Regions from separate parts of the Streptomyces sp. NPDC054961 genome, predicted to be linked through region 1. Evidence: riboswitches for the same ligand, from Rfam matches in the RefSeq annotation. Region 1 holds a riboswitch; each other region holds the start of a gene.
What was found. A riboswitch is a leader RNA that binds a small molecule or an ion and turns the genes downstream of it on or off. The one in region 1 is predicted to bind cyclic di-AMP.
Positions count from the first base shown of each region.

Region 2: another riboswitch for cyclic di-AMP. It lies ahead of ACWF9Z_RS16475 (M23 family metallopeptidase); the one in region 1 lies ahead of ACWF9Z_RS22390 (transglycosylase family protein).
Region 3: another riboswitch for cyclic di-AMP. It lies ahead of ACWF9Z_RS28765 (M23 family metallopeptidase); the one in region 1 lies ahead of ACWF9Z_RS22390 (transglycosylase family protein).

Region 1 covers NZ_JBSGWY010000025.1:56,513-59,776, forward strand. The annotation lists gene ACWF9Z_RS22385 (transglycosylase family protein) at 103-1,119, shown strand; cyclic di-AMP (ydaO/yuaA leader) riboswitch at 1,396-1,567, shown strand; gene ACWF9Z_RS22390 (transglycosylase family protein) at 1,570-2,265, shown strand; gene eno (phosphopyruvate hydratase) at 2,587-3,264, shown strand, end outside.
Region 2 covers NZ_JBSGWY010000015.1:148,316-151,579, forward strand. The annotation lists partial or broken gene ACWF9Z_RS16470 (tyrosine-protein phosphatase) at 135-893, opposite strand; cyclic di-AMP (ydaO/yuaA leader) riboswitch at 1,207-1,404, shown strand; gene ACWF9Z_RS16475 (M23 family metallopeptidase) at 1,407-2,498, shown strand; gene ACWF9Z_RS16480 (SGNH/GDSL hydrolase family protein) at 2,687-3,264, shown strand, end outside.
Region 3 covers NZ_JBSGWY010000040.1:8,038-11,301, reverse strand. The annotation lists gene ACWF9Z_RS28775 (M16 family metallopeptidase) at 1-207, shown strand, start outside; gene ACWF9Z_RS28770 (M16 family metallopeptidase) at 228-1,595, shown strand; cyclic di-AMP (ydaO/yuaA leader) riboswitch at 1,779-1,938, shown strand; gene ACWF9Z_RS28765 (M23 family metallopeptidase) at 1,951-2,748, shown strand; gene ACWF9Z_RS28760 (GntR family transcriptional regulator) at 2,993-3,264, shown strand, end outside.

The sequences.
Region 1 (3,264 bases):
ACAGGCGTTCGAAGCCCGCTAGGTTCTGCCGTTACCCCGCCGTTATGCGAAAGGTGCAACCTCATGGGTTCCGGGAACGGCCGCCACAGACGCCCCCGACAAGTGCCCGCACTTGTCGTCACCGCCGGAGTCGCCGGCTCCGCACTCGCCCTGCCGCTGTTCGCGGCCACCGGCGCGAGCGCGGCAGAGACCACCACGTGGGACAAGGTCGCCGAGTGCGAGAGCGGCGGCACCTGGAGCGCGAACTTCGGCAGCGGCTCCTACGGCGGGCTGCAGTTCACCCAGGAGGAGTGGAGGAGCGCCGGGGGCCTCGACTTCGCCCCGCGCGCCGACCTCGCCAGCCGGTCCCAGCAGATAGCCGTGGCCGAGCGGGTGCTGGCCTCCGAGGGTCCGGCGGCGTGGTCGCAGTGCGGGACCTCGGCGGGGCTGTCGCAGCAGGCGCCCGCCGCGGGCGTGGACCCGGGCGTGCCCCGTGAGTCCAGGCTCGCTTCCCCCTCCGTGGCGCGGCCGGACTCCGTCGTTCCCTACCTCGGCTCGGCCACCCCGTCCACGGACTTCGGGGCTCCGACGCCCGCCGTGCCGTCCCCGACGGACACGCCCTCGTTCATGCTCCCCGACTTCCCGCTGCCCGTGATGCCGCAGCCGGCCGGGCCCACGAGCCCGGTGGACCCGACGGCTCCCACGGCCCCGTCCACGGATCCGACGGCTCCCACGACGCCTACGGCTCCCACGACTCCGCTCCCGCCCGTGGACCCGACGGCGCCCGCCGTCCCGTCCACCCCCGCGGACCCGACCGGCACGACGGCGCCCGTCGCGCCCGCCTCGCCGGCCGCTCCGTCGGCCCCCGGCGCCACCACCGACCCGGCCGGCACGCCGGCCGACGAGGCGCAGGGCGGCGGGAAGCACCGCGGCCCGGCCGCGGTCGAGACCCCGGTCACAGGTGGCGCGGCGGCGGACCCGAAGTACACCGTGAAGACGGGCGACACGCTGGCCACCATCGCGGACGCCAACGGAGTGACGGGCGGCTGGAACGCGCTCTACGAGGCCAACGAGCAGGTCATCGGCGGGAACGCCAACCTCATCAAGCCCGGCCAGAATCTGGATCTAACGCACGAATAGGGACACTTGAGGTGCCCGGGAAGAACCTGATTGTCCGTTTTCCGTAAGTGAGACATGTGTCTCTTCCGGTCAACTGGCGTGTCCGGTTCCCCGGGTTCCGCAAACCCCGCCCTCACCTGCGCAAACACCCCCGGGAGGAGCGCAAGTAGGCACCGTTTCTCCCCGATGGAGCTCGTTGAACATCGGGGGGAGACCTGTCTACCTTCTGAATCGCTCGCCACCGCGGGCTCCTTCGACCGCATCGCCGAATCCTGCCGGCGGACGGAGGGAACACTCGTCGCGCAAGCGCCGAAGGCAGGAGCGGGGGAACCAAGGTAGGCGCCGGAACCGACCGTTGAGAGACGGTCACGGAACCGGCTTGGGGTTAAGACAGGCGCTAGGTCGCCTGGCCGGGCACTCACTCGCCCGAACCCGACAGCTCACCTCGAAGGCGTCGGTGAGGAGAACTCCATGCTGCTTTCCGCCAAGGGCAAGCACCGCCGCGGCTCCAAGGCCGTCCGCATCGTCACGCTGGCCGGCGTCGCCGGTGTGGCCGTCGCGGCCCCCCTGATGGCCGCGGGCACCGCTTCCGCGGCGACCACCTCCGAGTGGGACCGCGTCGCCTCCTGCGAGGCCGGCGGCAACTGGGCCATCAACACGGGCAACGGCTACTACGGCGGCCTGCAGTTCTCGTCCTCCACCTGGGCCGCCTACGGCGGCAAGGCGTACGCGGCGCAGGCCAACCAGGCCTCCAAGAGCCAGCAGATAGTCATCGCCGAGAAGGTCCTCAAGGGCCAGGGCAAGGGCGCCTGGCCGTCCTGTGGCGTGGGCCTGTCGAACTCCGCCTACAACGGTGGCGCCGCCGAGGCCGCCCCGAAGACGGAGACGAAGAAGACCGAGACCAAGAAGACCGAGCCGAAGAAGCAGGAGAAGGCCGCGCCGAAGGCGGAGAAGCGCTCCGAGCGTCCGGCCGCCCCGGCCAAGCCGAAGACCGAGGCCCCCAAGACGGGCAACGGCTCCTACGAGGTCAAGTCCGGCGACACGCTGGGCACCATCGCCTCCGCCACCGGTGTCTCCGGCGGCTGGGAGAAGCTCTTCGAGCTCAACAAGGACATCGTCTCGGACGCCGACCTGATCTTCCCGGGTCAGAAGCTGAAGCTCAGCTGAATCCCGCGGTAACACCTCCGCGGCCGCCTTCGCGGCACACGTGATTCCCGCCGCCCGGCGCGTAACCCCCCACGCGCCGGGCGGTGCTGTGCGTGCTGACGATGCGCCGGGTGACGGCCGGTCGAAAGCCCCGCACCGGGTGCGGCGGGCCTCTGCGCACAAGGGCCCTATGTCCTGTAAGAGGGGCATTCAGACCCTTTTTCGTCCCATCACCCGGGCGGTCGGGCGGCCCAGTGCCCGGAGACGGTTAGGCTCTAAGCGGCAAGGCCATCCCACGGCCTGACACGCCACCGCACACTCAGCGTCACATCCCAGAAGGAGATGCTCGTGCCGTCCATCGACGTCGTCGTAGCCCGGGAAATCCTGGACTCCCGAGGCAACCCCACGGTCGAGGTCGAGGTGGGCCTCGACGATGGCAGCACCGGCCGTGCTGCAGTCCCGTCCGGCGCCTCCACCGGAGCGTTCGAAGCCGTAGAGCTCCGTGACGGTGACCCCAACCGTTACATGGGCAAGGGTGTCGAGAAGGCCGTCCTCGCCGTCATCGAGCAGCTCGGCCCGGAGCTCGTCGGCTACGACGCCACCGAGCAGCGCCTGATCGACCAGGCGATGATCGACCTGGACGCCACCGAGAACAAGGGCTCCCTCGGCGCCAACGCCATCCTCGGCGTCTCCCTCGCCGTCGCGCACGCCGCGTCCGAGGCCTCCGACCTCCCGCTCTTCCGCTACCTCGGCGGTCCGAACGCGCACCTGCTGCCCGTTCCGATGATGAACATCCTGAACGGCGGGTCGCACGCCGACTCCAACGTCGACATCCAGGAGTTCATGATCGCCCCGATCGGCGCGGAGTCCTTCTCCGAGGCCCTTCGCTGGGGCGCCGAGGTCTACCACACCCTGAAGAAGGTCCTGCACACCAAGGGCCTCTCCACCGGTCTGGGTGACGAGGGCGGCTTCGCGCCGAACCTCGAGTCGAACCGCGCCGCGCTCGACCTCATCGTCGAG
Region 2 (3,264 bases), on a different contig from region 1:
GGGGTGCAACAGGCCGCCCCGCCGGCGCGGGAGGTGGCGGCGGGGGGGGGCCGGCGCGGCCCCCGCCCCCCCCCGGCGGCGCCCGCCCCCCCCCCCCGCCCGCCCCCCCGCGGGCGGGCGGGCCGCCCCCCCCCCCCCCCCCCCTCGCCGAGGTAGCGCTCCACCCCGCCCCACTCCTCGTCCATGGTCTCGAAGGCCGCCGTCAGGTACTCGGCGCGGGCGTCGAAGAGCGGGGCGAGCAGCTCCATCACCTCGGGGGTGCGGGCTTCGGTCGCGTCCCCGCTCCGGCGGACCCGGTAGCGGTTGTGCGCGGCGTTCGACTCCAGGTAGTCCGTGACGATCGCGTCCCGCTCCACGCCCAGCGCGAGCAGGGTGACGGCGATCGACAGGCCGGCCCGGTCCTTGCCGGCGGCGCAGTGCATGAGGGCCGGGACGCTGTCCTCGGCGAGGGCGTGCACGACCCGGCTGTGCTCGGCGGTGCGGGTCCTGATGATCCCGCGGTACGAATGGGACATCCGCGCGGCGGCCTTGCCGTCGCCCAGGACCTCGTGCAGCTGGGCGAGTTCCCCGTCGCGGACCATGGTCCAGAACTCCCGGCCGTCGGCCGGGTCCGACAGCGGGATGTTGACGTTCAGCACGCCGGGAAGATCGACGTCCGCGCCCTCCAGCGCGTGGTCGGCGTCATTGCGGAAGTCGAACACGGTGTGCAGTCCGAGCGAGCCGAGGAACTCCGCATCGCTTTCGGTGGCATGTGCGAGATGTCCGCTTCGGAACAGTAGTCCCGACTTGACCCTCCGGCCGTCCGTGGTCGGCAGCCCGCCCACGTCGCGGAAGTTGCGCACTCCGGACAGCGCCGGCTCCGTGCGCGAGGGGTGGGGTATCTGCTGGGTCACAGGGGCTCCTCCGTGTCGTCGTCGAGAGTGTCCGAATTGCTCCACTTGGGACCAAGTTGCCATAGCGAAAGGCGAGATCGGACACCTCCCCGTGAGCCAGATCATACGGTGACGGTGAGTGGCTGATCGCGAATACCGAATTGCCCTGCCGGGGCGGTTGTTGAAGGCCGCGAATGGACGGAGGGTGACCGGAATTCCTGCGGGCCGTCATCTTCAAGATTTTGTTGGGGAATTCATGACTTGTTCTGTCCGGGCGCACTCGATTACGTTCGCGATCGATCCGGACGGACCGCCTAATCCTGCCGCCGACCGGAAACCGCACTCGACTGATCACGCGCGGGGCAGGAGCGGGGGAACCAGGTAAGCCGCTGTTCCAGATCCTGTTCGGGATCTTTGCAACGGAACAGCTCGGGGTTAAGTCGTGCGGGTGTCCTTGATCGGCATCCGCGATGGCCGGACATCTCCAGTCCGAACCCGACAGCTCACCTCGCAGGCGTCGGAGAGGAATTCGCCATGCCTGCAACGGGTAAGCACCGCCGTCCCAAGTCCCGCTCGATATCCCGCGGTCTCGCCGTCGCCGGCACCGGTGGCGCGGCCCTCGCGCTCCCGCTGCTCGGCGCCGCCGGCGCCCACGCGGCCGGCGCCCAGGGCGCCGCCCCCGCCGCCGCGCAGGTCCTTGCGCCGCAGGCCGCGCAGGTCCCGGCCGCTCTCCAGGCCGCCCCGACCGCCGCGCGGTCGGCCGCCCAGGCCGCCCCGGCCGTCTACACGGTCGTGCCGGGGGACTACCTCTCCAAGATCGCCCAGCGGCAGCACCTCCGCGGTGGCTGGGAGCGGCTCTACGAGGACAACCGCGAGGCGGTGGGCTCCGATCCGTCGCTGATCCACCCGGGCCTCAAGCTGACGCTCGGCGCGAAGGGTGCGGCCCGGGCCGCCGAGCCCGCGCCGGCCGAGGCGCCGGAGCCGGCCGAAAAGTCCGCTTCCTCCTCCTCCTCTGATGCCGCTGACTCCTCGGACCCCTCTGACGCCTCTCAGGCCTCGGCTCCCGAGGCTTCCTCGGACGACTCCTCCGACGGCTCCTCCGGCGAGGAGTCCTTCTCCGGCGAAGGCGCGTCCGACGGCTCCTCGCCGGACGCCGCGGCCGAGGCTCCGGTCGCCCCCGCGCCCAAGGCCCCCGCCCAGCAGCAGGCCGCCCCCGCCTCCGCCGGCTTCGTCGCCCCGGTCGGCGGCGGCGTGTCCACCTCGTACCGGACGCCCGGCGCCATGTGGTCCAGCGGTTACCACACGGGCGTCGACTTCATCGCGAGCTCCGGCACCACCGTCAAGGCCGTCGGCGCGGGCACCGTCGTGTCGGCCGGCTGGGGCGGCGCGTACGGCAACGAGGTGGTCATCCGGCACGCCGACGGCAAGTACAGCCAGTACGGCCACCTCTCCCAGCTGTCCGTCTCGACCGGCCAGAGCGTGACCGGCGGCCAGACCATCGGCCTCTCCGGCGCGACCGGCAACGTGACCGGCCCGCACCTCCACTTCGAGATCCGTACGGGCCCCTCGTACGGCTCGGACATCGACCCGGTGGCCTACCTGCGCTCCAAGGGCGTCAGCATCTGAATCCGGTGAACCGGAGGCCCCGCGGTGGTGCGGCCGCCGCGGGGCCGGGCGGGGCGTGGGGCCGGGGCCCGAGGGGGGTCCCGGTCCCACGCCCTCCTCTTCCTCGGCCGACGGTGGCGAAGATCACGGTGTGTCAACCCGTGGCTACGGTCGCGTAGGTCGCGCCCCGGGGTGAAGGATGGGGTCCCGTGGCAGCGACGACTTCGACACTCAAGACCATCGGCTCGTACGCGGCGATCGGGGACAGCTTCACCGAGGGCGTGGGGGACCCGGGACCCGGGGAAACGTTCGTCGGCTGGGCGGACCGGCTGGCCGTTCTCCTCGCCGACCAGCGTGACGAGCACGACTTCCGGTACGCGAACCTGGCCGTGCGCGGCCGCCTCCTGGACCAGATCGTGGCCGAGCAGGTGCCCCGCGCCAAGGCGCTGGCGCCGGACCTCGTGACCTTCTGCGCGGGCGGCAACGACATCATCCGGCCCGGCAGCGACCCGGACGACGTGGCCGAACGGTACGAGGCCGCCGTGCGCGACCTCGCCGGATCGGTCGGCCGGGTCGTGATCACCACCGGCTTCGACACGCGGGACGTGCCGGTCCTCAAGCACATCCGGGGCAAGATCGCGACGTTCAGCGCGCACGTCCACTCCATCGCCGACCGCTACGACTGCCCCGTCCTCGACCTCTGGTCGCTGAAGTCCGTCCAGGACCGGCGGGCCTGGGACGCCGACCGGCTGCACCTCTCGCCCGAGGGCCACACGCGGGTCGCCCT
Region 3 (3,264 bases), on a different contig from region 1:
GGCGACCCGCAGCTGGCCCTGACCGCCGTCCAGCGCGTCCTCGACGTCACCGCCGAGGAGGTGCAGGCCGTGGCCGCGGCCCGACTGCGCCCGGACAACCGCGCGGTGCTCGTGTACGAGCCGATCGCGGCGGACGGGACCGACGGGCCGGACGACACCGACGAGAGCGCCGGGAACGGCGACGAGAACGAAGGGGCGGAGCAGTGAGCGACACCGCAGCCGTCACGATGACCTTCCACCCGCGCCCCCAGGCCGGCGAGCCGCAGCCGTGGGCCTTCCCGGCCCCCGACCGCGGGGTCCTGGCCAACGGCCTGACCCTGCTGCGCTGCCACCGCCCGGGGCAGCAGGTCGTCGCGGTCGAGATCAACCTCGCCGCCCCGCTGGACGCGGAGCCCGAGGGCCTCGACGGCGTGGCTACCATCATGGCCCGCGCGCTGGCCGAGGGCACCGACAAGCACTCCGCCGAGGAGTTCGCGGCCGAGCTCGACCGCTGCGGGGCCACCCTCGACGCGCACGCCGACCACCCGGGCCTGCGGGTCTCCCTGGAGGTCCCCGCGTCGCGGCTGCACAAGGCGCTCGGCCTGGTCGCCGAGGCGCTGATCGCGCCGGCCTTCGCCGACGCCGAGGTCGGCCGCCTGGTGCGCAACCGGCTCGACGAGATCCCGCACGAGCTGGCCAACCCCCAGCGCCGCGCCGCCAAGCAGCTCTCGCAGGAGCTGTTCCCGGCGAGCCTGCGGATGTCCCGCCCCCGCCAGGGCACCGAGGAGACGGTCTCCCGCATCGACTCCGGCGCCGTACGGGCCTTCTACGAGGCCCACGTACGCCCCGCCACCGCCACCGCGGTGGTCGTCGGCGACCTGACCGGCATCGACCTCGACGCCGTCCTCGCGGACACCCTGGGCGCCTGGACCGGTGACACCAGCGAGCCGCGCCCGGTCCCGCCGGTCACCGCCGACGACACCGGCCGCGTGGTCATCGTGGACCGGCCCGGCGCGGTCCAGACCCAGCTGCTGATCGGCCGTATCGGGCCGGACCGGCACGACCGCGTCTGGGCGCCCCAGGTCCTCGGCACGTACTGCCTGGGCGGCACCCTCACCTCGCGCCTGGACAAGGTGCTGCGCGAGGAGAAGGGGTACACGTACGGCGTGCGCGCCTTCGGCCAGGTGCTGCGCTCCACCGCCGACGGCAAGGGCGCCTCGATGCTCGCCATCAGCGGTTCGGTGGACACCCCGAACACCGGCCCGGCGCTGGAGGACCTCTGGAAGGTGCTGCGCACCCTCGCGGAGGGCGGCCTGACCGATGCCGAACGGGACGTGGCGGTGCAGAACTTGGTGGGCGTGGCCCCGCTGAAGTTCGAGACGGCCGCCTCGGTCGCGGGCACCCTCGCCGATCAGGTCGAGCAGGAGCTGCCGGACGACTACCAGGCGCAGTTGTACGCGCGGCTCGCCGAAACCGGGACGGTGGAGGCCACTTCGGCGGTCGTCAGCGCGTTCCCGGTGAACCGCCTGGTCACGGTCCTGGTGGGTGACGCCTCGCAGATCGAGGAGCCGGTGCGCGCCCTCGGTATCGGCGAGGTGACCGTGGTGACCAACTGAGCTGACGCCCAAGGGGTTCCGGCGACTTGTCGCCGGGGCCCCTTTTGTCCGTTTAGTGGTGTGGTTGCTTGTATGCGGTGTGGCGAACGCAACAAAAAGGCGCGTCTGTTTGGCGATTGACTGATGATCCGCCTAGCGTCAGGCGTGCTGTCCGTCAGTGGTAACCGCCGCATCCGCGGCACCGGGCAGCGATCGCCGAGTCCCCGTCAGGCGCGAGCCTGGGGAGCCGGGGACCCACATGTGTCCCTGGGGTGAATCGGGCCGCCTCGCAAGTGGAGGCCCGTAGGAGACCTTCCTGCTCCGAACCCGTCAGCTAACCCGGTAGGCGAGAGGGAAGGAAAGGATCAGCCCCTTCATGGCGTTTGGCAGTCGTACCGCCGGGTCCGGCAAGCACCGCGGTTCCAGTCGTCTGAGCCGCAGGACCGCCGGTTACGCCGGCATCGCGGCCCTCGCCACCACGGGTGTCGTCGGCTCGCTGGCCGGCCCCGCGTTCGCCGCGGACAAGGCCCCCTCCGTCGAGGACACCGGCATGAACACCATCGTCGTGGCCGACGAGCTCGAGGGTGAGATCCAGGCCCAGGCCGCCTCCCAGCAGCGGGCCGCCGAGGCCGCCGCCGCCAAGGCGCAGGCCGAGGCCGACGCGAAGCAGCGGGCGGCAGAGGCCAAGGTGAAGGCCGAGGCGCGGGCCAAGGCCGAGCGCGAGGCCGCCGAGCGTGCGGCCCGCGAGGAGGAGCGCAAGCGCCTCAACACCTTCGTGTCCCCGCTCGCGGAGTCCTACGTCAGCACCCAGTACCACGCGGGCGGCGGCATGTGGTCCTCCGGCAGCCACACCGGCATCGACTTCCACGCCTCCTCCGGCACCGAGGTCCACGCGGTCGGCATGGGCACCGTGGTCGAGGCGGGCTGGGGCGGCGCGTACGGCAACAACGTCGTCATCAAGCACGCCGACGGCACGTACACCCAGTACGGCCACATGAGCTCGCTGAGCGTCTCCGTCGGCCAGCAGGTCACCCCGGGCCAGAAGATCGGCCTGTCGGGCTCCACGGGCAACTCCAGCGGCCCGCACCTGCACTTCGAAGCCCGTACCGGCGCCGACTACGGCTCGGACATCGACCCGATCGCGTACCTGCGCTCGCACGGCGTCAACGTCTGACCGGTCCGCACCGGTCGGTCCCGGCGGTCCGCCGCCCGGCCGGCCGCCGCACCGCACGTCTTCCCGAAGGCCCCGGCTCTCCTCGAGCCGGGGCCTTCGTGCGTCGGTCCGCGCGGACCGCCTCCGAGGTGCGGGCCTCGGATGCGTGTGAATGTTTCGTATTTCCGGCCGTCCTCGGAAATTATCGTGTGTTGCAATAGAATCGCAGCGCGCACAGCCATACGAAAAAGGCGGAGGTCCGGTCTTGCGTATTCCCGCGCACACGGTATGCACAGCAATTCGCGACGACATCGTCTCCGGCGTGTTCGGGCCCGGCGCCCGGCTGACCGAAGAGGTGCTGGCCCGCCGGTACGGAGTCTCGCGCGTCCCGGTGCGCGAGGCGCTGCGCACGCTGGAGTCGGAGGGCTTCGTCACCACCCGGCGGCACGCGGGCGCCTGCGTGGCGGAGCCGACCGAGCGGGAGGCCGCGGACCTCCTGGAGCTGCGGATGCTGCTGGAGCCGCTGGCGGCCGCACG